Regions from separate parts of the Terribacillus sp. JSM ZJ617 genome, predicted to be linked through region 2. Evidence: riboswitches for the same ligand, from Rfam matches in the RefSeq annotation. Region 2 holds a riboswitch; each other region holds the start of a gene.
The links. A riboswitch is a leader RNA that binds a small molecule or an ion and turns the genes downstream of it on or off. The one in region 2 is predicted to bind thiamine pyrophosphate.
Positions count from the first base shown of each region.

Region 1: linked by a shared signal. The riboswitch ahead of ACH6C1_RS15015 (thiamine phosphate synthase) and the one ahead of tenA (thiaminase II) in region 2 are both predicted to bind thiamine pyrophosphate.
Region 3: linked by a shared signal. The riboswitch ahead of thiT (energy-coupled thiamine transporter ThiT) and the one ahead of tenA (thiaminase II) in region 2 are both predicted to bind thiamine pyrophosphate.

Region 1 is NZ_JBISEQ010000004.1:285,542-293,602, reverse strand. Features, by position in the region: gene ACH6C1_RS15045 (serine hydrolase domain-containing protein) at 1-939, shown strand, start outside; gene ACH6C1_RS15040 (NUDIX hydrolase) at 936-1,409, shown strand; gene ACH6C1_RS15035 (alpha/beta hydrolase) at 1,439-2,383, opposite strand; gene ACH6C1_RS15030 (MarR family winged helix-turn-helix transcriptional regulator) at 2,476-2,907, opposite strand; gene ACH6C1_RS15025 (SDR family NAD(P)-dependent oxidoreductase) at 3,108-3,860, shown strand; gene ACH6C1_RS15020 (SDR family oxidoreductase) at 3,886-4,668, shown strand; TPP riboswitch at 4,779-4,890, shown strand; gene ACH6C1_RS15015 (thiamine phosphate synthase) at 4,991-5,608, shown strand; gene thiO (glycine oxidase ThiO) at 5,592-6,710, shown strand; gene thiS (sulfur carrier protein ThiS) at 6,707-6,910, shown strand; gene ACH6C1_RS15000 (thiazole synthase) at 6,914-7,678, shown strand; gene ACH6C1_RS14995 (ThiF family adenylyltransferase) at 7,678-8,061, shown strand, end outside.
Region 2 is NZ_JBISEQ010000004.1:91,115-99,175, forward strand. Features, by position in the region: gene thiE (thiamine phosphate synthase) at 45-683, opposite strand; gene ACH6C1_RS13960 (YckD family protein) at 859-1,182, shown strand; gene thiM (hydroxyethylthiazole kinase) at 1,222-2,019, opposite strand; gene thiD (bifunctional hydroxymethylpyrimidine kinase/phosphomethylpyrimidine kinase) at 2,006-2,842, opposite strand; gene tenA (thiaminase II) at 2,835-3,533, opposite strand; TPP riboswitch at 3,649-3,749, opposite strand; gene splB (spore photoproduct lyase) at 3,810-4,838, opposite strand; gene ACH6C1_RS13985 (transcriptional regulator SplA domain-containing protein) at 4,831-5,076, opposite strand; gene ACH6C1_RS13990 (methyl-accepting chemotaxis protein) at 5,265-6,389, opposite strand; gene ACH6C1_RS13995 (MCP four helix bundle domain-containing protein) at 6,386-6,976, opposite strand; gene ACH6C1_RS14000 (EAL domain-containing protein) at 7,179-8,061, opposite strand, start outside.
Region 3 is NZ_JBISEQ010000002.1:2,930-10,990, forward strand. Features, by position in the region: gene ACH6C1_RS06240 (ABC transporter ATP-binding protein) at 1-637, shown strand, start outside; gene ACH6C1_RS06245 (ABC transporter permease) at 634-1,368, shown strand; gene ACH6C1_RS06250 (sensor histidine kinase) at 1,373-2,518, shown strand; gene ACH6C1_RS06255 (response regulator transcription factor) at 2,493-3,101, shown strand; gene ACH6C1_RS06260 (peptide MFS transporter) at 3,143-4,516, opposite strand; TPP riboswitch at 4,726-4,825, shown strand; gene thiT (energy-coupled thiamine transporter ThiT) at 4,908-5,474, shown strand; gene ACH6C1_RS06270 (YflT domain-containing protein) at 5,509-5,859, opposite strand; gene ACH6C1_RS06275 (hypothetical protein) at 6,053-6,409, shown strand; gene ACH6C1_RS06280 (class I SAM-dependent methyltransferase) at 6,548-7,042, shown strand; gene ACH6C1_RS06285 (dihydrolipoyl dehydrogenase family protein) at 7,075-8,061, opposite strand, start outside.

The sequences.
Region 1 (8,061 bases), 190 kb from region 2:
CAAGAAAGCTTTTTCTTCCAAAATGGCTATGCCAATAAGCAAGACAAGCTAGCATTTGATAAGCAAACAAGGTTTGGAATAGCTTCTGGAGCAAAGATCTTCACAGCTGTGGCGATTGCGAAACTAGTGGAGCAAGGACGACTGGATTTCCAGACCAAGTTAATAGATTGTCTCCCGGTAGCATTTCCACATTTTCATAAGGACGTAACAATACACCAGCTGCTTACGCATACGTCTGGCATACCCGATTATTTCGATGAAGAAGAAATGGATGACTTTGAGGAGCTGTGGCAAACGCTGCCGATGTACCGAGTAAGATCGGGTGCGGATTTTCTGCCATTGTTCGAAGATAAGAAGATGATGTTTTTACCTGGTGAACGGTTCCATTATAACAATGCTGCTTTCATCGTGTTGGGATTAGTGGTGGAAGAAATTGCTAAAGAACCATTTACTGTTTTTGTCCAAACGCATATCTTTGAACCCGCTGGAATGACAGAGGCCGGATATTTTACATTTGATAAACTGCCAGGGAATACAGCAATTGGTTATATCAAGGAAGACGATGAGTATCGTTCCAATATTTATGCGTTACCAGTAAGGGGCGGCGCAGATGGCGGGGTGTATGTGAGTGTTACTGATATGGTGCATTTCTGGGATGCACTGACTCAGTATAAACTCCTGAACGAAGAACTTACCGGGGTGTTGCTGAAGCCGCATGTCCAGGTTGATGAGGAAACATCATACGGATATGGGATATGGATAAAAAAAGTGGAGGAAAAAATCAATAAGTATTATGTTGTCGGCTTTGATCCGGGCGTGAGTTTCCATTCTGCTTATTATCCAGAGACAGGAAGAAAGATAGTGGTACCTTCAAACCACGGAGCTGGCCCGTATTACATTGTTCAAGCAATCGAAGAATCGGAGGAAAGAAGCAAATGACTCAGGACTTGACCATCGATTTAGGTGAACAGATGCTGAATTGCCGGACGGCAGGCATTATTGTAAAAGATAGTCATGTGCTGCTGCATAGAAACAAGAAAGATCCGTTCTGGACACTAATTGGCGGACGTATTCAGTTAGGAGAAGATTCAGGACAGGCTGTGGAAAGGGAATTCGAGGAGGAACTTGGCATTCGCGCCAAGGTCGAGAGACTGTTATGGTCAGTGGAGAATTTCTTTAACTATCGAGAGAGCCTCTATCATGAATACAGCTTTATTTATTTGATACAGGATGTTGAAAATAGGCTTTACGGAACGGATGAAGTCATATCTCCTGAAGGAGGGGAGTTTCATTATGAATGGATTCCCCTGGAAAGAATCGCAGAAATGCCGTTAAGGCCAGCATTTTTGCAAGAGAAACTGGAGCGGATACCTTCCATACCGGAGCATATCATTCATAAGGAAGTATAAAAAACGCACCTGAACGGTGCGTTTTTAATTTAGGCTTTTAACCAAGCATTGGCCAGTAGCAAGGCGCCCTTGGCAGCCTCTGTATGTGCTAGGTCATTCAGCATGACAAAGTCGTGGATAATACCCTGGAAACGGACAGCCGTAACATCTACACCAGCTTTCTGAAGCTTCCGAGCGTATGCTTCGCCTTCGTCGCGGAGTACATCTGCTTCCGCTGTAATAATAAGTGCTTTTGGCAGGTCTTTTAGGTCTTCGATAGTTGCTCGAAGTGGGGAAGCTGTAATCTCATTGCGTTGCTGTTCATCAGTCGTATATTGATTCCAGAACCATTGCATACCATCGCGGCGCAAGAAGTAACCTTCAGCAAACTGATGATATGATTCTGTGTCGAAATTGGCATCCGTGACAGGATAGAAGAGCAGCTGTTTACTGATTTTAGGTCCTTTTCTTTCCTTGGCCATTAATGTTATAGCAGCTGTCATATTACCCCCGACACTATCTCCTGCTGCAGTAATATTTGTGGTATCCATCCCGTATTCGGTACCTTTTTCAGCTATCCATTCCAGAGCAGCGTATATTTCTTCAATCGCTACAGGGTATCTTGCTTCCGGTGATAGACTGTAGTTTGGGAAAACAACAATAGATTCAGAGCCGACTGCAAGTGTACGAATTAAACGGTCGTGTGTATGTGCATTTCCAAATACCCAGCCAGCGCCGTGAGAGTATAGGATGACTGGCAGTTTCCGATTGATTTGCTTCGGTTTTACGATACGAATAGAAACCTCACCAGATGGGCCGCCAGAAATTGTAATATCTTTTATCTCCGCCTCTGGTTTATCAATTTCACCAGACTGAACATCATCGACTGCTTTTCGGCCATCCTTTGGTCCAAGATCAAATAAGTACGGCGGATTCGCTGTTGCCTCGATGAATTTTTGTGCTTCCGTTTCTAGTACAGGTTTAATTTTTGTCATAGCAGATTCTCCATTCATATATATTTTGTGAAATAATATTGTGCAAAATATAAAAGGGGAAAAGAAAGTCGGATAATCATTTATCCAACATCCTATCTTTTCTGTAAATTCGTTGTGAGTTTCTTCACTAATCTATTCAGCTCATCCATTTCTTCAGAAGACATGCCACTGGAAGATACGAGTGCAAGGGGGATACATGTTGCTTCTTGTTTCAATGCCTCACCTTGATTGGTCAGGGTGACATAGACAACTCGCTCGTCCTCTTTGGAACGCTGTCGGTGAATAAGCTGCTTCGCTTCCATCCGTTTTAGCAGAGGTGTCAGCGTACCAGTATCCAGATCCAGCTTCTCTCCAAGCTGTTTGATTGTCTGTTTCTCCATTTCCCATAATGCCTGCAAGACGAGATATTGCGGGTATGTAATATCCAGCTTTTTCAGCAGCGGCTGGTACATCCTGAGAATTGCACGTGAGCTAGCGTATAAGGAAAAGCAAAGATGATCTTCTAGGTAGTAATCCTTTTCCAAGATTAAGTGTCCCTCCAATCAATTTTCCAAAATTATATTTTGCACAATATAAATATAAGGGAACTGAATTTGAATGTCAAATGAAAAAGTGAAAATTATTTGAAGAGTTATCTCTTGCGATATCTATGATAGAGGTGTAAGCTCTTACATATGGAGTAGGTAAATTAACCTATTTACACATATTGAAGGGAGCTTTGCTTATGTATGGGCAGAAAGTAGCGGTCATCACAGGAGGCGGCAGCGGTCTTGGACAAGCTGCAGCATTGCGACTAGCAGAAGAAGGTATCGCAATCAGCATCGTTGACGTGTCTGAGGCAGCCGGTAAAGAGACGGTTCGCTTAATAGAAGAAAAAGGGTCAAAAGCTATTTTCGTCAAAGCGGATGTAAGCAAGGCAGAAGAAGTAAAACATTATGTAGATAAAACGGTAGAGGCATTTGGAACTATCGACATGTTCTATAATAATGCTGGTATTTCTGGTCCTGGTGTAAAATTCGTGGATAATACGATTGAGCAGATCGATATGGTATTAGGAATTAATCTAAACGGCGCCCTTTACGGGTTGAAATATGTATTGGAAGTTATGCTTGCTAATGGCGGCGGGCGAATTGTCAACACGTCATCCACAGCAGGTGTCGTGGGACAAGCCACAGTTGGTACATATTCAGCTACGAAGCATGCAATGGTTGGGATTACGAAGACGTTGGCTGCTGAGTATGCCGAGCAAGGCATTGTGGTAAATGCAATTGCTCCAGGTACGACAGAAACGCCAATGGTTCGAGAATATAAAGAGAAGAATCCAGCTGCATTCAAGAATGCGACAGAACCGATTCCTCAGAAGCGTCTTGGCCAGCCGGAGGAAGTGGCAGAGCTTGTCGCGTTCCTATTGACTGGTAAAGCACCATATATAAATGGTGTAGTAGTGCCGATTGATGGCGGATTTACTGCAATTTGACAGAATCAGAAAAGGAGAGATTTTCATGAAACGTTTTGAAGATAAAGTAGTATTGATTACAGGTGGGGGTTCTGGATTAGGACGCGCAGCAGCTTTGCAAGTAGCAAAAGAAGGTGCAAAGCTTTCTCTTGTTGATTTAAGTGAAAAAGGTATGGAAAAAACGAAGCAGGAAATATTGGCTGCAGCACCAGAGGCAGAGGTTCTTACGATTGTGGCAAACTGTGCAAATGAGCCGGAAGTTGAGGCGTATGTAAAACAAACAATTGATCAATTTGGTAAGATCGATAGTTTCTTTAACAACGCTGGTGTGGAAGGAACGCAAAATCTGACAGAAGAGTATCCTGTAGACGAATTCGACCGCGTTGTGAACATCAACTTGAATGGCGTATTCTACGGCATGCGCCACGTATTGAAAGTAATGAAGGAGCAGGGCTATGGTTCTGTAGTAAATACAGCTTCTGTAGGTGGTATCCGCGGAATCGGCAACCAGTCCGGTTATGCAGCAAGTAAGCATGGTGTAGTAGGTCTTACGAAAAACTCCGGTATCGAATACGGACAATTCGGTGTGAGCATCAAAGCCATTGCTCCAGGTGCCATCATGACGCCAATGGTTGAAGGATCCCTTCGTCAGCTTGGCGGAGATAACTGGGAAGAAGCGGGCAAGGAATTCGTCAGCGTCAACCCAATGAAACGCTTTGGTAAGCCGGAGGAAGTCGGTTATCTTGTTGCATTCCTTCTTTCCGATCAAGCAAACTTCATCAATGCTACTGTTGTACCAATTGATGGCGGACAATCTTATAAGTACTGAGTCAGGCGCTGAAAAGACCATCTGTATAAAACCAGATGGCCTTTTCTTTTTTGTAATCAGAATCTTGCATAAAATGCTATTTATGTTACGATGTGGGTAAGTTCAATAAGTTTTCACACTAGGGGATCCCTTCATAAGGGCTGAGATGAAGAGTAGTGACTCTTTAAACCCTCAAAACCTGAACAGGTTCGGACCTGCGTAGGAAAGTGTAGACACTCGGGTTTACATGCTCTTTTGTATGTATCCATTCGCAAGTTTCACACCACTTTCCTTTGGGGAGTGGTGTTTTTTGTATGTCCGGCCTGTTCGTATCCAGGAGGTGATGGCAATCAAATTGATGGCAGTAACTGATGATGCATATGAAGCAGCAGATTTAATACGTATCTTGATGGAGATACACCCTTATGTCGATCATGTGCAGATCAGGGAGAAACGTAAGCCTGCTGGTAAAGTGTATCAGCTTTGTAAGGAGCTATTGGACGAAGGGCTGCCAGCGCATAAGCTTTGGCTTAATGACCGAATGGATATAGCTTTGCTGCTTGGCTTGAAGCAAGTGCATATACCAGGTCATGGCCTTCCACTGGAAGAATTGAAAAAGCTGTATCCTGATTTGCGGATTGGTGCGCCTGTCCATTCGTTTGAAGAAGCAGTACAGGCGGAGTCTGTCGGGGCGGCATACGCGCTGTATGGGCATTGTTTTCCGACAGCCAGTAAGAAGGGGAAATCACCGCAGCCATTAGCCAATTTAAGGTATATCCGTCAGAATACCCACATTCCGTTATACGCAATAGGAGGAATTGAAGTGGAGCGATTGGCTTCATTGAAAGCGTTTGAATTAGAAGGGGTTGCTGTTATGAGTAGTATCTTTTCTGCTGCAAACCCGCTTGATGCCGTGAAGAAATTAAGGGAGGAGTGTCTGCGTCTTGAAGAGATCCACTGAAGTAGCAATTGTTGGAGGAGGTATCATCGGCAGTGCAATCGCTTATTATTTAGCGAAAGCAGGCCATCAAGTCGATTTGCTGGAAGCAGGCCAAGTCGGATCAGGCTCGACGCAAGCAGCAGCTGGTATGCTAGGTGCCCATTCAGAATATAAGGAATTCGGTGCTTCGCTTTATCCCTTTGCCCGTACTAGTCAAAGGCTCTATGAACAGGCAGAAGAGGATATTCGCTCTCTGACAGGGATAGACATGGAACGTCGCCCAGGTGGTTTATTACAGCTTGTTTTTACAGAAGAAGAAACAACGAACTCTCCGTTCTCTTCGTTGGAAGGAGTAACATGGCTGGATCGTGCAACTGTGTCAAAGAAAGTACCTGGTCTGTCAGAAGCAGTTTCTGGCGCTCTTCATATGGCAGAAGATGTGCATGTCACACCTGCAATTGCCTGCAGAGGATTCCATACAGCTGCCCGTATGCTAGGTGCCCGGATTAACGCTTATACCAGGGTCGATGAGATTGTGAAGGAATCTGCTCATTATCGGTTACGGACTTCCAAAGGAGAATGGCAAGCACATCGTGTGGTGATTGCCAGCGGAGTTTGGAGTAATGCTTTGCTCCAGCGTTCTGGGTTGGGGACGCCGATTTTTCCAGTGAAGGGTGAGTGCATTGCTGTTACGAATACTCAAACTCCTCTTACATGCAGTTTATTCCATGATCAGCATTATATTGTTCCGCGTAACAACAATGAGCTGATCATAGGTGCAACAAAGGTCAAGAATGATTGGAGCACCGAGCCCACGCTTGGCGGATTACAGACTATCATGGAGAAAGCGAGAAAGATGCTGCCAGTGGTTGATAAAATGCCGTTCCTCAGAAGCTGGGCAGGTCTCAGACCTCAGACATACGATGGCAAGCCGCTGATTGGTGAGCATCCAGAAATGAAGGGCTTGTATATCGCTGCTGGCCATCAGCGCAATGGCATTCTGCTTGCCCCAGCTACGGGCAAGATGATTTGTGATTTGATAAGCAGCAATGAAGTTCTGGAAGAATGGAAGGAAGCATTTCGTGTCGATAGATTGAACACTGGCGAGGAGGTATTGATGTGAATATTCAGCTGAATGGCAGGCGGCAGGAATTATCCGCTGATATCAAGACTATAGCTCAGCTGTTAGCATCACTTTCCCTGGAGAAAAGGATTGTGATTGTCGAACTGAACAAAGAGATCATTAATAAAGCTTCGTATGCAGAGCAGCCGATTAGAAATGGCGATAAAGTCGAGCTGATTCATTTTGTAGGAGGAGGATGAAGAATGTTACAGATTGCAGAGAAGACTTTTGCTTCCCGCTTATTATTGGGAACAGGCAAATACCCGTCATTTGAGGTGCAGGAAAAGGCAGTCGATATTTCGAAGGCAGAGATACTGACATTTGCTGTGAGGCGGATGGATATCTTTGAGCCATCCCAGCCAAATTTCCTGGAACAGCTGGATCTGGAAAAGTACTCTTTACTTCCGAATACAGCAGGGGCAAAGACAGCAGAAGAGGCTGTTCGTATTGCCAAACTGGCTAAAGCTTCGGGGTTATGCGATATGGTGAAGGTGGAAGTGATTGGCTGTGACCGGACATTGCTTCCTGATCCAATAGAGACACTGCGGGCATCTGAAATGCTGTTGGAAGAGGGCTTCATTGTCCTGCCTTACACGTCGGATGATGTTGTCTTGGCCAAGCGGCTCGTGAATCTGGGAGTACATGCGATTATGCCAGGTGCATCGCCAATTGGTTCGGGAAAAGGTATCATCAATCCTTTCAACCTGCGTATGATCATTGAACAGAGCAGTGTACCGGTCATTGTTGATGCTGGTATTGGTTCGCCAAAAGATGCTGTGTATGCAATGGAGCTCGGGGCGGATGGTGTCTTGTTGAATACAGCTGTGTCCGGAGCTGCAGACCCTGTTCGAATGGCATATGCGATGAAGCTGGCTATTGAAGCAGGTCGTTTAGGTTTTGAAGCAGGAAGAATTCCCGAAAAAAATTACGCAGTAGCTAGCAGCCCGAATGAAGGTTTGTTTACCTGATGAAGGATCGTTATCGGAAACAGGAGCTGTTCATCGGCAAGGATGGGCAGGCACAGGTGGAAAACGGTAAAATTGTCTTAATTGGGATGGGGGCATTAGGCTCTGCTTCTGCAGAGATGCTTGTGCGTGCTGGTATTGGAGAACTGATGCTTATTGATCGGGATTATGTTGAATTCCATAATCTCCAGCGCCAGCAGCTGTATACAGAGCAAGATGCTGCTGCCTATTTGCCGAAAGCTTCTGCAGCAAAGGAGCGACTACAGGCAATCAATCAGCAAGTGACGCTGCATACCGTAATTGAAAATGTTGATTACCATAATATCGAGCACTTGATTGAAGGTGCTGATGTAATAGTGGATGCTACCGATAATTTCGAGACACGT
Region 2 (8,061 bases):
ACCAAATACTTACATTTTAATTCCACAAAATAAAAAAGATGCACTCACTTGTGCACCTTTTCCATCTTCAGCTCATTTACTGCCTGCTGGATATCAGCCGCTTTGGTTAGGACAGAAATGAAAGAGATACCATCCGCTCCGGCTTGCCGTACAGCCTCGGCGTTCTTCTGATTGATCCCCCCGATCGCGACCATCGGGAAGTCACCAATTTGTTTCCGAATCTCACGCAGTCCTGTCAGTCCAATCGGGAATTTGGCATCAATCTTCGTGCGAGTAGCGGCAATTGGCCCGACACCGATGTAGTGGGCTCCATCCTCAATTGCTTTTTTAGCTTCCTCGGCATTTTGAGCACTCACACCAATAATGAAATGCTCTGGGCAGCGCTCCTTTACTTGCTGCATCGCTTCGTCCGTTTGTCCGATATGCACGCCATCTGCACCAATCGCAATCGCAAGATCCACATCGTCATTAACAATGAAAGGAACGCTATGTGCCCGACACCTTGCCTGAAGTCGTTCAGCCAGCTGTCTCTTCTCCTGTCCAGTCCTAGCCCCTTCCCCTTTTTCACGTAACTGGAACATGGTAATTCCAGCTTCAAGCGCCTGTTCCAGTATGTCCTCCGGGTCCTTATCCTGGCAGTTTTGACTGCCCATGATGAAATATAGCTCCAATTCTTCTTTCATGTGTATTACTCCTTTTCCAATTAAGACATTCCACATCCCCATTATGTGTTGAACATGTTCCCATTCCTCAGGTCAAAAATCCCTTTCTCCTAAATTAGGAAAAAGTGTGGAAGATGGATAGCAATCCCAAAACTGCGTAAAGTAAGCCCAAGCTTTGAACAAGGAGATGATAAAATTGAAATGGATAAAAGCCGGGGCTGTAGTAATCGCTCTATGCTTCGGATTGGTCATATCCAATCCAGCTGCCGGTTTTGCGGCTGACAAAGCTGTCGCTGATGTACTGACAGAAGAGCAGAAGCAAGAAATAGCAGCTTTGCAAAAACAGGCATTAGAGCAGGAAAAACAAATCATTGAGAAGTACGTTGAATATGGTGTTTTCTCAGAAGAGAAAGCAGATCAAATCGAGAAGCATTTGGATCAAAGGTTTAAACAATTAGAGCAGGATGGTTTCATTCCGAAACCGCACAGGCATGGCCCTCATCCTCATCCAGAAAAGTGATATCCAACAATCAGCAGCCATGCGCTGCTGATTGTTCCTTTATGTTTTCACTTCGAATTGTTCCACCTTCTCCGAATCAATCACCTGATCTCCTAACAAATAAAGCTGATCAAGAAAAGCAACCTGAAAGCTGCCTGGAGCGTTTACTGTCATAGCCGCTTTCTCTGCTGCAATACCATAAAAGGCAAGAGCACCGATGCAAGCTTTCAGTACGTTGTCAGCTGCTCCTGCACATGCCGCTATAACGGCACCGAGCAAGCAGCCAGACCCTGTTATTTTACTTAGCATCTCATGCCCATTAGCTACACTATACGTATGGTTCCCATCTGAAAGGATATCTATTTTACCGGTTGCAATCACAATAGCATCCAATTCCCTGGCCAGCTGCTGCACAATTCTTGGTGAAATACCATCATCGGATCCATCTACACCTTTCACTTTGACAGATGTTCCGCCTAGGACGGATATTTCACCTGCATTACCGCGAATAACAGTGACATCCACCTCCGCCAATATGCGGCGGGCCGTTTCTGTTCTGTACGCTGTGGCACCTATTCCGACGGGATCGAAAATCACTGGTATTCCGAGCCTATTCGCTTCTTTTCCGGCTAGGATCATTGCTTCCACATCCGCTGCGGCAAGTGTGCCGATATTCAATAGCAGCGCCTGTGCATGCTGGACCATCTGCGCGGCTTCTTCCTTTGCTGATGCCATCACAGGAGAAGCTCCGAGTGCGATCAAACCATTCGCCGTAAAGTTAATGACAACCTGATTGGTAATGCAGTGAATCAATGGGTTTCTCTCCCGGACTTGCTTTATCACATCAGTATACTTCATTATGCTGTTCCTCCTGAACTGGCACACCTTGCAGACGGTACCCCCAATGATTTGTCGGACCATTCCCTTTTCCAAGCTGAAGCGAATACGAAATCGCATCTGTCACAAAATCCTTACCGATCCGAACTGCTTCTTGCAGAGATTTCCCTTTAGCCAGTTCTGCGGTTATCGCTGCAGAATACGTGCATCCCGTCCCGTGCGTGTGCTTCGTCTGTATACGTTCTGCTGTGTAGGCTGTGAAGCTATTTCCGTCATAGAGCCAGTCTGACGCAGATGCTCCTTCCATATGACCGCCTTTCATCAGGACAGCTTTAGCCCCATATTCCTGGACAATCATTTTCGCTGCGGTTTTTATGCTATTTTCATCTTCGATACGAATACCCGTGAGTTCCTCTGCTTCCGGTATATTCGGTGTAATCAGGGCAGCGAGTGGAACAAGATGTTTCTTCAATGCATCTCTGGAATCCTCTCCCATGAGTGCATGTCCGCTTTTAGCATACATGACAGGATCCATAACATAGGCAGTCTTTGATTTAATCAAAACGGCAGCGACGCAGCGCATCATCTCTTCTGATGCAATCATCCCCGTTTTTACAGCAGATGGGGTGATATCAGAGAAGATTGATTCCAGCTGCTGTTCAAGAAATTCTACTGGAACATGATGCACTGCCTGTACTCCTGTCGTATTTTGGGCAACGAGGGAGGTGACAACGCTCATTCCGTATACTTCAAGCTCCTGGAAAGTTTTCAAGTCAGCCTGGATTCCAGCCCCTCCCGAAGGGTCTGTTCCTGCAATTGTCAAAGCGCTCCTTATATCAGGCATGAATGGACGCCCCTTTCAATGGGATCATCCAGTCTTGCTGTGTGGCTGCCATCTCCCAAAAATTATACTCCAGCATACAGCTCTTAAGAAAAGCTTTCCGTGCACGTTCCTTTGCAGCCGTTCCCGCTGTCTCGGCCCACTTGTCCAGTCGCTTGCTAAGTTCTGACGTCACATCCGGCATACCGTCTTCCCTGCTGGCATAAAACTGAATCCACTCCTGGAATGGATTGGATTCGTCAGGTGCCTTTGTTTCGATAATATGTGCCGCCAGCGCTTGATACGTCCATGGGCAAGGAAGCAGTGCCGCCATCAGCTCCCCTATATCTCCTTGTACGGCACTGCTCATCATGTGTGAAATATAATGGTCAGCAGCAGGCGGTGGTGTCATCCGCTGCAGATCCTCGTATTGCACACCTGCTGCCTTGCAGAAGACGTTATGCGGATGAATCTCGCTGTGCAGGACAAAATGAATTTGGGACTGATAAAATTCCATCTCTTCTCGGGTTTCGCATTTACTGACTGCCAAACCGTAAATACGGGCAAATGCTGTCAAATACTCATAGTCAGCTTTCACATAATGGATCAATGCCTCACGCGGCACATATCCATTCGCAACTCCTTCTACGAAAGGATGTGCATAGATTGCTTCGAATACCGGGTTTGCTTCTTCTCTCAATTGTGCAGAAAACATGTTTTTCTCCTCCTATTGGAGAAAGCCCCGTCGGAAGGGTGAATGGCGCCGGCCATATAAAAAAGCCGCTCCAGAAGTATGGAGCGACTCGTATAGTCAAGTGTGCAGAAAATACACGAATCCGGCTCCACTTCCCTACGCTGGTGTTAACCAGATCAGGTTCAAAGGGATAAAGATCACTCTTATCTCAGCCAAATGGCACCCCTAGTGGACTTCCTCGAAATTCAATTGTCCTCTTAACTATCACATGCACAGATGCGATTGTCAACCGATGAATCAAGTGAAATATTCAATCCTGGATTGCGGGAACATTTTATAGATTGTGCTTCCTATGACATCCTTTATTTCTTCTTGCTCCTCATTTTGGTAGACGTATTTTCCGATACCATAGCGCCCCCATTTATATTTCCGTTTGCTTTCATCCAGCTCAAGCTTCGACATCGGATAATTTTTCTCGATAACGCGCTTTGCCGGCTTCGTGAATCGATGCTGGATCAATTCGAATGTCAGATTCTTTTTGGCATGTTCAGGCAGGGCTGCTTCCAGATGCTCGAGCATTTCCGGATAGCCCTTCTGCCAGCCGTCATGCAAATAAATCGGAGCGACGATGAATCCAAGCGGATAACCGGCCTCGGCTACTTTCACCGCAGCTTCGATTCGATCCTTCAAACGGGAAGTCCCTGGCTCAAAATATTTGATCACATAATCATCATTGATGCTGAAGCGGAATCGTGTTCGTCCTTGATGGTCAGCGTCCAGCAAATGATCCACATGGGCGAATTTCGTTACAAATCGCAGTTGTCCGTGCTTGGACCGACCGAAATATTCAATTGCATGTTTCAGCGTATGCGTCAGATGGTCGATACCAACGATATCTGACGTACAGGAAGCCTCAAACCGTGTTTCTTCCGGGGCTCTTTCCTGCATGTACTGCTCTGCCGCATCAAATATTTCATCCGTATTCACATACGTACGGATATAAGGTTTGGATCCCATCGTCGTTTGCAGGTAACAATAATGGCAATGCCCCATGCAGCCTGTCGCAAATGGGATAGCGTATTCTGCTGATGGTTTCGATGTATCGAATTTCAGTGTTTTCCGAACGCCGACGACAAGCGTTGATTTGGCAGTACGGTACTTCTGGAAATCATTATCACCAGGCAGGTTCCGAACCTGATTATGGGAAGTTGTCTCGCGTATTTCTACACCCATGTCCCTGAATTTATTCCGCAGCTTCACGCCGAGCGGATACTCTAATGCCCTAGGCTCTATATACACAAGCTGCGGTACAAATGGCTTAACCATAATAGCCTCCATCGGCTAAACCAAAAGCGGATACATATGCTTCTTCCGCCTCTCCGAGATCCTGATAAACCGCCACCTCATCATTGAGCGGATAATAGGTTTCATACACAAACAGAGCCAGTTCCCCTGGCTTTTCCGGGTTATGGACGACCGCAGCCTCTTGTATATTGGCTACTCCCTGTGCATGGGGGTTGCGGATAATTACATAGACGATTTCTCCTGCTTGAAAAGCATCCATTACATTGCCTCCTTTGTACATACTGCGACTAGTATGCACAATTCGGTTACAAACAATGTAAAAAAGTGAACCCTTTTCCAGGAAGTATCCGTCTACTTCTTAGAGGAGGGTTCATATGAAATGGATGATATATGTTTTTCTATTATTAATCTTATCCTTTATTGGTTACTATCTGCTAACCAATTAACTTACACACGGAAACGAGCAATAGCGGTTTGAAGCTCCTCTGCCATAAATGCAAGAGAACTGGATGATGCCGCAATTTCCTGCATGGCAGCCAGCTGCTGTTCTGTTGCAGCTGACACACTTTCGGTCGAAGCTGCTCCTTCTTCTGCGACCTCGTTCACATCCCCAAGTGACATATTGACTGAATCTGTACCAGCAATCATACCTTCCAGAGCAACTCTCACCTCTTTGAATTCATCCACCAAACCTGCTACCGCAGTTTCAATCTGAAGGAAAGAACCGCCCGCTTGATCGACAACTCGTGTACCAGCTTGTACTTCATCCGCTGCATGCTGCATCAGATCGATTGTTTTAGTCGTATCCTGGTGGATAAAGTCAACCAAAGCAGCAATTTGTCCTGCTGCTCCCTTCGTTTCCTCAGCTAACTTGCGCACCTCATCCGCGACTACCGCAAATCCCTTTCCATGCTCTCCAGCCTGTGCTGCCTCGATAGTGGCATTCAGCGCAAGAAGATTGGTCTGTGCGGAGATATCCGTGATAACGCTCGTAATATCACTGATTTCCCGAGATCGTTTGTTCAAACTGTCGATCGACGCAGAAAGCTCCTGCACATGGGAAGTGATAGTTTCCATCTGTTCATTCACATCCTTGATTGCATGTCCTCCCTGGACAGATAGTTCAGATGTCTTCTGCACTGCTTCTTCTACATTTTGGGCGTTTGAAGCCAGCTTGCTCGTATGCTGCCCCATACTGCCCATTGTCCCTGTAGCAGTTGTAACTAGCTCAAGCTGCTGGACTGAACCCTCTGCCAGCTCCTGAATCGTTTTGGCTACATGTTCAGATGAAGAACTGCTTTGTTCCGCACTTGCACTCAGTTCTTCTGCAGATGCAGCCACTTGCTGAGATGTATCATTCACAACTCGGATAATAGACCGCATGCCATCTGCCATAGCATTATAAGAAGCTGTCAGTGCGCCCATCTCATCCTTGGATTGATACGTGCCATCCGAACTGAAATCTCCATCTGCCGCCTTGCCCAATAAAATACGCATCTCTTTCACTGGAGAGACGATAAGCTTCGATATAAGGATTCCTATTGTAATAAGCAGTATTAAGGCTACACCTATGCGCTAGATAAGACTATGGTAGCTAGTCTTACGTCCTCAGTTGCCTGCACATAAGTTTGTTCTGCTTCCTTCGTATTCTGGTCCTGCAGTTCTTGCAGAATATCATTTACTACTGTACGCTGCGGAATCTGTTCTTCTACAAAAAGATTGTATGCATCCTCATTTTGATTTACCAATGCAAATTTCAGCACTCGGTTCCTAATGTCATTTAATTTATTGCGTTCTTTATTATAAGATTCTAAGATTTCTTTTCCTCTTGCTGACATACCGCTGTTTTCCAGTTTTTCTAGTTCTTCCTCTACTTGAGCACTGGACTGTGAAAGCATTTCACTTAACTCGTCATTTCTCGCAGAGTCCTTGTTAAGCATTAATTCCAATACAAACGCATCGTTCGATCTATTATTCACTCGAATCTGACTTATAGACAAGTTAGGGAGAAGCTTCTCCTTGTACATCATTTCGGCATCCTTTGCCATATCCCTGGTATACATTATCCCAGACGTTCCTACAATCCCCAGTGCAATAGCACCAACCAAGATTAAAATAAGCATTTTTGTCCTGATTTTTACATTTTTCAATAATTTCATTCCAGTATCCCCCTGATGATAGCTATTACACAGCTATTTCCCACCGTATAATGACTTTCAATATATCGGCAGGCTTTCCAGAACTTGAAGTTATTTTTAAGAAAATGTAAAATATTTCGATCGATTTCTCTAATAAAGTTTAAAAACCCCGCTATCAATCGTATACATTCCGATTGATAACAGGGTGGTTCTGACGAATCTATTATCTAGTAGGAAACAGCACGTCTTCTGATACAGCTTCGGTGCTCGGTTTCCCGATAAAGTAGCCTTGGGCTAAATCCATTCCAATTTGTTTACAGAAAGAAAGCTCCTCTTGCCTTTCAATACCTTCTGCCAGCACCTGTGTGCCAAGGAGGCGGGCAACGTCCATTACTTTATATAGAAATTCCTGTTTCTGCGTATCGCTGTCGCAGTAAGATATGTATGCTCTGTCAATCTTGACAAAATCGGGCTCCAATTCTTTAAGCAGTTCAAGCGTGGAATAGCCTGCTCCTACATCATCCAGGGCAACCTTCATTCCTTCTTGCTTGTACCGTTTAAAGATACGCTTCAAGCGAGCAACGTCATCCAATTTCTCTGTCTCAACTACTTCAAAAACAAGGTCTTTCGGATCCACTCCATATTGTTCGACTGTATGGAATGTCTGCCTTAGACAGAAGTCAGGATTATAAATGGTTGATGGCAGGAAATTGATGAAGCTTTTTACCCCATCGGGAATAGCTTCCTGTGCCCTTTTTCTGACTGCAGTCTTCCTCGCTCGCTGGTCGAGCATAGAAGTAAGTCCTGCTTCTGCTGCGAAATTAAATAGTGCAGCTGGTGAGACTTCCCGTTTATCTGCCCGCAGCAAATGCTCGAACCCGAATATTTCCTCATTCTTCATGGAAACGATCGGCTGCAGGAAAGACTGGAATGCTCCCTTGTGAATAATGTCTGTGAAATGCGGAAATTGAACACGTTGGAGCAGCTCCTCGACAGATACCATCGGATAGCTATTAGTTACTTTCTTGGCGACGGTACACCTTACACCCGGTATACTTTGACTGCGCAAGGACAGGAGCATCTGCTCTAATTGCTGTAAGCTGAAA
Region 3 (8,061 bases), on a different contig from region 2:
ACCACAATCACCTTCTATGATCGGGAATTTAACGCTCTATCAATTTGTTTCATATATGCTCTCTTTGCATGGTAAGAGAAAGCAGATCCAGGCAGTATTACGAGATGCAGGATTAGAATCCAAAAAGAAGGTGCTGGCAGAAAATTTAAGTACTGGTCAGATGAAACGTCTATTATTCCAGCTAGCTGTTGCAGTTAAGCCAAAACTTCTAATTATGGACGAACCGACAGCTGGTATGGATCTGGAAGCTAAACGGAAATTTCGCAGGCAGTTGTCTGATGTACGCTCGAATGGAATGAGTGTATTCATAACGACTCATATTTTATCAGAAGCAGAAGAGCTAGCGGAACGATTGTTGTATCTGGAGGATGGCGTTATAAAAGTAGACCGTCCTATAAAAGAAATAAAGATGGACAGAAAGTCAATTAGCTTCCGAACACATTCCAAGAATAAAAGAATACTGTTCTCGATGGGTTATATCCAGAAGGATGGATTATATCGAAAGCTAACGGAGGATGCTGATAATGAACTGGAATTGCTGATCCAGAAAAGTATCAAATTTTCACAGCTTGAGATAATAGGCGATACTCTCGAGCAGTATGTAGAGGGCCTGGAAAGAGAGGAAGGTGGTATATGAAAGCTATTATTCAAACGGTAGTGATGGAAGTCCAAAGAATGATAAAAAATAAATACTTTCTCTGTTTCTCTTTATTTATGCCTTTCGTCTTTTATACATTGTTCACTTATATTAATAGAGGTTCAACTGTCGACGGAGTAGACTTTGATTATTATTTTCTCATATCCATGACCTGCTACAGTTTGGTAGTGACTTCTGTGCAAACATTTGGCATTCAAATTATGTATGATAGAAGGCAAACTTGGATGGACTATTTGTTTACCCATCCGCTTACACCACCACAGTATTTCATTTCCCGTATTATAACGCAGCTTTTACTGAACGCAGTCATTGTTTCGTTGTTTTTCTTAATTATAAATGCATGGAAACAATTCAATCGTCCTTTGGAAGAATGGATAATAACAAGTATATGGCTGCTGGCTGGTTCAATTCTATTTCTAACAATCGGAATCTTAATTGCTCAGACGAAAAAGGTTGAGACAGCATCTGTGACAGCTAATATAGTAGTGTTGGGACTAGCTATTTTAGGTGGTCTCTGGATGCCTCTGCAAACATTTCCAGACTGGGTACAAATGATTGGAGAGTGGCTGCCATCATACTTGTTTGCATTGGGTGCGCGGAATATAGCCTCAGGAGAGGGTATTGAACTTTTCAATATCATAATCCTCACCTGTTATTTTTTGGTATTATTTATAGGAGCGATAATTTTGCAGTACAGGCAAAGGAGCTGACTACGTGAAGAGATTCCGACTGTTTCCGGAAGAAGATGGCTATATACCTCATCTTTGGCTTGCCTATTATTATTTCACATTATTATATTTGATTGGAGAGCAAGGTTTTCGATTCTGGTTCCCTCTCTTAGTAATGATTATCATCTTTTTTTGTTATAGGGAGATCTATTGGCGGCCGGAAAGGACTTTTTCTTCAGCAATCATCTTAACTATACTAGTTGCATATTTAGTTTTTTTTATTGAACAGACTTTTTTCTACTTGCTTTTGTATGCGATTAATATGCTTTATGTACTGAAAAGTCCAGCAAAATTTTGGATTGGATATATGACAGTTAATGCAGTAACAGGCATCATGCTTTTCACGGATATATATGGGATTCACGATTGGACCTGGGGATTTATTTCTCCTGGTATCCTGATTAGTCTCATTACACCAGCAGTTTGGAAAGTTCAAGAAAAGTGGTACCGCAAATGGGAAGCAGTCAATGAGGAGCTTACTGACACAAAAAAGCAAGTGGAAGAATTGATCAAGGAGCGTGAGCGGGATAGGATTGCACGTGACTTGCATGATACGGTAGGACAAACGCTATCCACAATCTCAGTAAAAAGTGACATCTCAAAAAAACTATTATTCCAGAACCCGGGGAGGGCAGAACAAGAATTGCATGATATCCAGCAGTTGTCTCGATCCTTGCTTCAGGAAATGCGTGAAATTGTCAGCGATATGCGTCTTGTTTCCTTGCAGGAAGAGTACGAGGCAGCGCAGCTTAGATTAAAAGAAGCTGGTATTGCTTCTGAATCGGAACAACAACTATCTTCAATAGAAGACAGTTCAAAGGAAACCATGCTTGCCTATATTCTCAAAGAAGCTGTCACCAATGTCATACGTCATAGTAACGCCACGTTCTGTAAAATCCGGGTCATACAAACTAAAAACGTTCTGCATTTACAGGTAGAGGACAATGGCGGCTATAATAATACGCTCGCAGAAGAAGGAAACGGCTTGGCTGGAATTAGAAAACGTGTCAGCTTAATGAAGGGGGAAGCCCATTTTCATGAGCGGCCAAATGGCGGCTTGCACATGATAGTAAAAGTTCCTATGCAAACCGAAGGAGGAAACAGTAATGATTCGTATGCTATTGGCGGATGACCAGAATATGCTTCGAGGTGCCATGGCTGCGATGCTCGATTTAGAGGATGATTTCGTTGTCACTAATCAAGCTGCCAATGGTGAGGAAGTCTTGCAAGCACTTGAAACGCAAACTTTCGATTTATTAATCCTCGATATTGAAATGCCAAAATTTAATGGCTTGGAAGTGGTCAAACAATTGCGGCAAAACAGTCGCATAGAGAAGGTTTTGATGCTGACGACCTTTTCTACGGCTGCTTATGTAAAGGAAGCTATGAAGCTGAAGGTTGAGGGGTATTTGCTGAAAGATACACCTAGTGATCAGCTTGCACATGCTGTAAGAGATATTGTGTATCATGGACGCGCGGTAATTAGTCCAGAGATAACTTATCAATTCGTACAAGGCATCGATAACCCATTAAGTGAACGTGAAAAGGAAATTCTCCACCTTGCTGAAAAAGGGTTCTCCACAAAGCAAATTGCAGCGGAACTATTTTTATCACCAGGAACTGTCCGGAACTATTTCTCGGAACTACTGGATAAACTTGGAGCGCAAAATCGATCCCAAGCAGTCTATATAGCGAAAGAAAAGGAATACATATAAAAAACACAGTTCCTTGGAGTGAAGGAACTGTGTTTTTTGGATTAATCACGCGCATCCAACATAGATTGCAGTTTTTTGGAGACTGCTAGCAGGATGATACCTACTACAATCGCTGCTGCACCGATTACACTGAATATCTCCACATAACCAAGTGATTCTGTCAATGCAGCAAGCTGTCCAGCGATAAGGCTGGCAATACCAGTTGCGGCCATCCAGACACCCATCAATAGAGAAGCGATTTTCACCGGTGCTACTCGACTTACCATCGATAGCCCAACGGGTGACAGACATAGTTCGCCTAACGTATGGAACAGATAAGTGAAGACGATGAATAGAATATTAGCTCTGTGAACGATATTCCCTTCGTCACTACCTGTATAAAGCACTGCTGGTACTAAAATCATAAACCCTAATCCCAATAGAATCATACCCATGGACATTTTTGTCGTTGTACGGAAATCTCCGCGTTTTGATTTACTTAATTTCAACCAGATTGCAGAAACGATTGGTGCAAGGATGACAATGAACAATGGGTTCACAGATTGGAACCAGGATACAGGTATCGTATAACCGCCAATACTTCGATCAATAAAATCTCTCGTATATAGTGTTAAGGAAGTACCAGCTTGTTCAAAGCCAGCCCAGAAGAAGATGATGAATACAGCTAGAATCAGTACTGCACCTGTCCGCTTCTTATCAGCAGCTGTCATTTTTGCAGGAACGCTTCCCGCAGCTATATTAGTACGCGCAGGTTTTGTGCCAATATCACCTAAATAACGCTTACCTAACAAGCTAAAGATCAACTGACCGATAACCATACCAATAGAAGATGCCAAGAATGCCCATTTGAAGCCAAAGTGTTCAATTCCAGCAGCATCAGTTGTGTGGAATAGATCCTCAGCAAGGAATCCTGCAATTAGAGGAGAGAAGAATGCACCGATGTTGATACCCATGTAGAAGATGGTAAATGCAGCATCTTTACGTTTATCCATCGGATGATACAACTCACCAACATGTGTTGAGATATTCGGTTTGAAAAAGCCGTTACCAATTATTAGGAACAACATACCGATATATAATCCCCACTGATTGTTGAATAGGAATATTGTGAAATCTCCGATCGCCATTGTTACGCCACCAATAGTGATAGCGGTACGTAGGCCGATATACTTGTCAGTCAAGTAACCGCCAATAATTGGCGTAAAGTATATAATTCCTGTGTACAAACCATAAATTAATGCAGCTTGCTGCGTATTCATGCCCAATCCGCCGCTAATTGCTGCAGCAGTTAAATAAAGCATTAAAACTGCACGCATACCATAGTAGCTATATCTTTCCCACATTTCGGTGAAGAAGAGAAGATACAATCCCTTTGGATGCTTCTTCCCTTGTGGGATTGTAGCTGGTGTATCCATTTTAAATCCTCCCTTTTTAAAGAACATTGTCCATTATACGTCATAGTTTTTCTCGAATTCAAACAATTTCGTTAGATGAAGTAAAAGTAATAAAATTGCTAAAATTAGCACTTGGGTAATATTTCACTTATAGGAAATATTATTAATTATTGCTAACGCTGTCATTTTTCTATATAATAGATGGACAACAGAAAACAAAACGGTACAAAAAAGCCTGCAGGGGGAGCCATTTCGGCTGAGATGGACGTATGTCCAGACCCTTCGAACCTGTGAGTTAGCACTCGCGTAGGGATGTAGCTTCTTTGATGGGGAAACAATGCACATTGGGCCATCGGAAGAATCCCACTGCAGCATTGTTTTTTTGTTGCATTCTTTATTAGGGGAGAAAAATATGCAATCAAGAAGCAGGGTTTTATTTTTAGTAGAGGTGGCGATATTCGCCGCACTTGCATTCGTATTGGATTTATTTTCATTTAAAGCATGGGCGCAGGGAGGGAGTATCTCCTTGCAGATGGTCCCAATTTTCTTAATGGCGTTTCGGTGGGGATGGAAAGGCGGACTTACAACAGGATTAGTAGTCGGACTGCTGCAATTAGTTACCGGTCCTTATATAATACATGTTGTCCAGGGTTTTATGGATTATCCTCTAGCCTTCACTTTAGTTGGGCTGGCTGCTGTCACAGCTGGATCCGCTCGTAAGGCTGCAAAAGAAAATAACCGCACAAAGCTTGTAGGAATGTTGATCATCGGAACATTGATTGGCAGTATAGGTCGATTTGCAGCACATTTTGTAGGTGGAATGGTCTTCTTCGGATCTGCAGCTGCACCAGGACAAACTGTTTGGGCTTACTCGCTCATATACAATGGCTCTTACCTGCTGCCAAGCTTTGTAGCCAGCATTATAGTTATTCTCATTCTCGTTTTGGCTCAGCCAAAACTTATCTTACCGAAAAAATAAGAAAAGGCGCTGTCTCATGACAGTGCCTTTTCATTTAGATAAGCAAGCCTTCGACGTTATCTGTTCCAGTTACAATCAAAAAGATTTTACCTTCATCAAGATCCTCTTCAAAATCCTCGGCTTCTTCTTGGGAAAAACCGATTTCTTTCAATTTTGCACGAAGTTCATCGCCTTGTTTACTGAACATGCTACCAACAGCACTTTTAGCACCCATCTCGGATAACCCAATCGTATTGGCATCCACTTTACTGGATACACGTTTTGTTCTGTCATCATCATGTGACAATACATAGATGTTATCTTTGTTTACGCCTTTTGTGCTTAAAAGTTGAATGTCTTCTTGCAGCTTTTCATCGTTCGTGTACTCTTTTAAATATGGTTTCAAGTTGAATTCTCCTTTTTTAGCTAATTTGATGTACTAAATGTCTACCCGCTGGCTAGAAAATAAAACCAACAATATTAATTACAAACAATCAATATAGTATGTCTATTATCTGAAATTCGGCTTACAGACGCTGTATGTTGTGATAAACTAAAGAGAAAATCGAAGTTTCCAGTCCTGGTGAGGAGGAAACAATATGGCAGATATCATTGATTTGGACCAGTTTAAGACTAAAAGATGCTTATGTCAGGTTGCCAAAATGAAAGGTATCGAATACGAAATATACTTGACTGTCGTTAAATATGTGGACAAGCATACAGAGAAGCTACTTCCTGAGTATGCTTTTAAAACGACAGATTCCGATCTGTATAAGATATTCAATGGGAATCGCAAACTTTTTTTGAAAAGTTATCATGACTTGCTGCGTTATTGGGAGATCCCGCTGATTGATGCAGAAAATCCTGCTAATATGGAATTTGAACGTTTTCCTAAAATAGGGGATCTATGTGCTTTTATTGACCGAAAAGTTCAAACAGATAAATATACGTGTTGAAAGGACAGCTGGATGTATCAGCTGTCCTTTTTGAATGAAGGATAGAAAATGTTAATCCGTGAGAGCATAGGGGAGATACGTTTAGCTTTGTATTGGAAGGGCAATACAGAACTAATTGATTCAAAAGGAGAGAGTCATATGGTGAATAAGACAACAGAAGTTTCCGCAGCAGAAGTGCTAGAGCTATTGGAAATTGAGGGCGGAGAAAAAGTGATAGTTTTCGGTGCTGGTAATGGTAATTTGGTTATTCCTATTGCTCATAAAACAAAGGATCGCGTTACAGCTCTTGAGAAAGATGAAAATTTATTGGAAGAGTTAGCACTTCGTGCAGAAGAAGAGACACTAACGAATATCGACCGGATGCCGAGTGGATTAGACAGGCTTCTTAATTTCCCCGACGCTTCCTTTCAACGTGGACTTGCAGCATTCGTGCTGGATAGCTTAGATGAACCAGAGCAGGCAGCGGCGGAAATGTACAGAGTGACTATTGAAAAAGGTATCATGATAGCGCTCGGCTACAGTAGAGATCACAGCGCAGATCTGCTTGCAGACAAATTGAAGAAGGCAGGGTTTGAAGTATCTAAAGGGGACTTAAATGAAGAAGTATATTATGTGAAAGCTTATAAAGCATGAGAAAACCGCCAAATGTGGCGGTTTTCTATTTGTTATTGAAGCATGCTTGGGATATCGCTCTCTGCAGTCGGATAAGCCCAAAGCAAGGATTGCAGCATTTGTACAGGTGCTTCCATTTCAATTGCCAAAGTGAAAACATTAATCAAGTGTTGAGCATGGGCAGCATATATATGTGCACCGACGATAACCTGTTTTTCCTTGTCCAAAATGATCTTGCTGAATCCTTCCTCCAGCCTCGTTATCTTGTTTGTAAAGAAAGAGCTCAAATCTTGTTTGATGACAGTATATTTGTCCTGAGCTTTTGCCGCCTCGTCAGCTGAAATGCCAACTGAAGCAATTCCGGGTATCGTATAAACAATGGAAGGTTGAACATGATTGAATTCATCTTGTTGTTTCCCTTCCAGCATGTGATGAATAACACGGCTACCAGCTTCTGAAGCCAACGGTGTAAGCGGCAGCTTACCATCATCTGCACAATCACCTGCAGCGTAAATATGCGGTGCAGATATACTCTGCTGATTTTTATCCACTTTGATTCCTTTCTTGCTATAGGAAATGGAAGTCTGATCTAATCCCATTTCTAGCACATTCGGTGTTCGGCCAGCGCCGTGAATTACAATATCAGCAGATATCTTTTTCGTTTGGTTTCCGGAACGCACGGAAACGATGAATTTGTTTCCTTGTTTTTCAACAGATTCCAGTTCGGTATTGGTCCTGATATCGATACCGAGCTTTTTGCTGTAATCGACCAAATGGTTGACGACATCTTCGTCGAATCCTTTCAATGGACGTTCCCCGCGTTGAATGAGTGTTACTTTTCTATTGAAGCGCGCAGCAATATGTGCGAATTCAAAACTGATATATCCTCCACCGATCAGCACCAATTCCTGGGGAAGCTCATGAAGTTCGAAAAAAGCATCGCTTGAAACCAGATGTTCAAATCCATCTACGGGAAGTCTGGCAGGGGAAGCTCCCGAAGCAATTAGAATATAAGAAGCCTGCAGTTTCTCTCCGTTGAC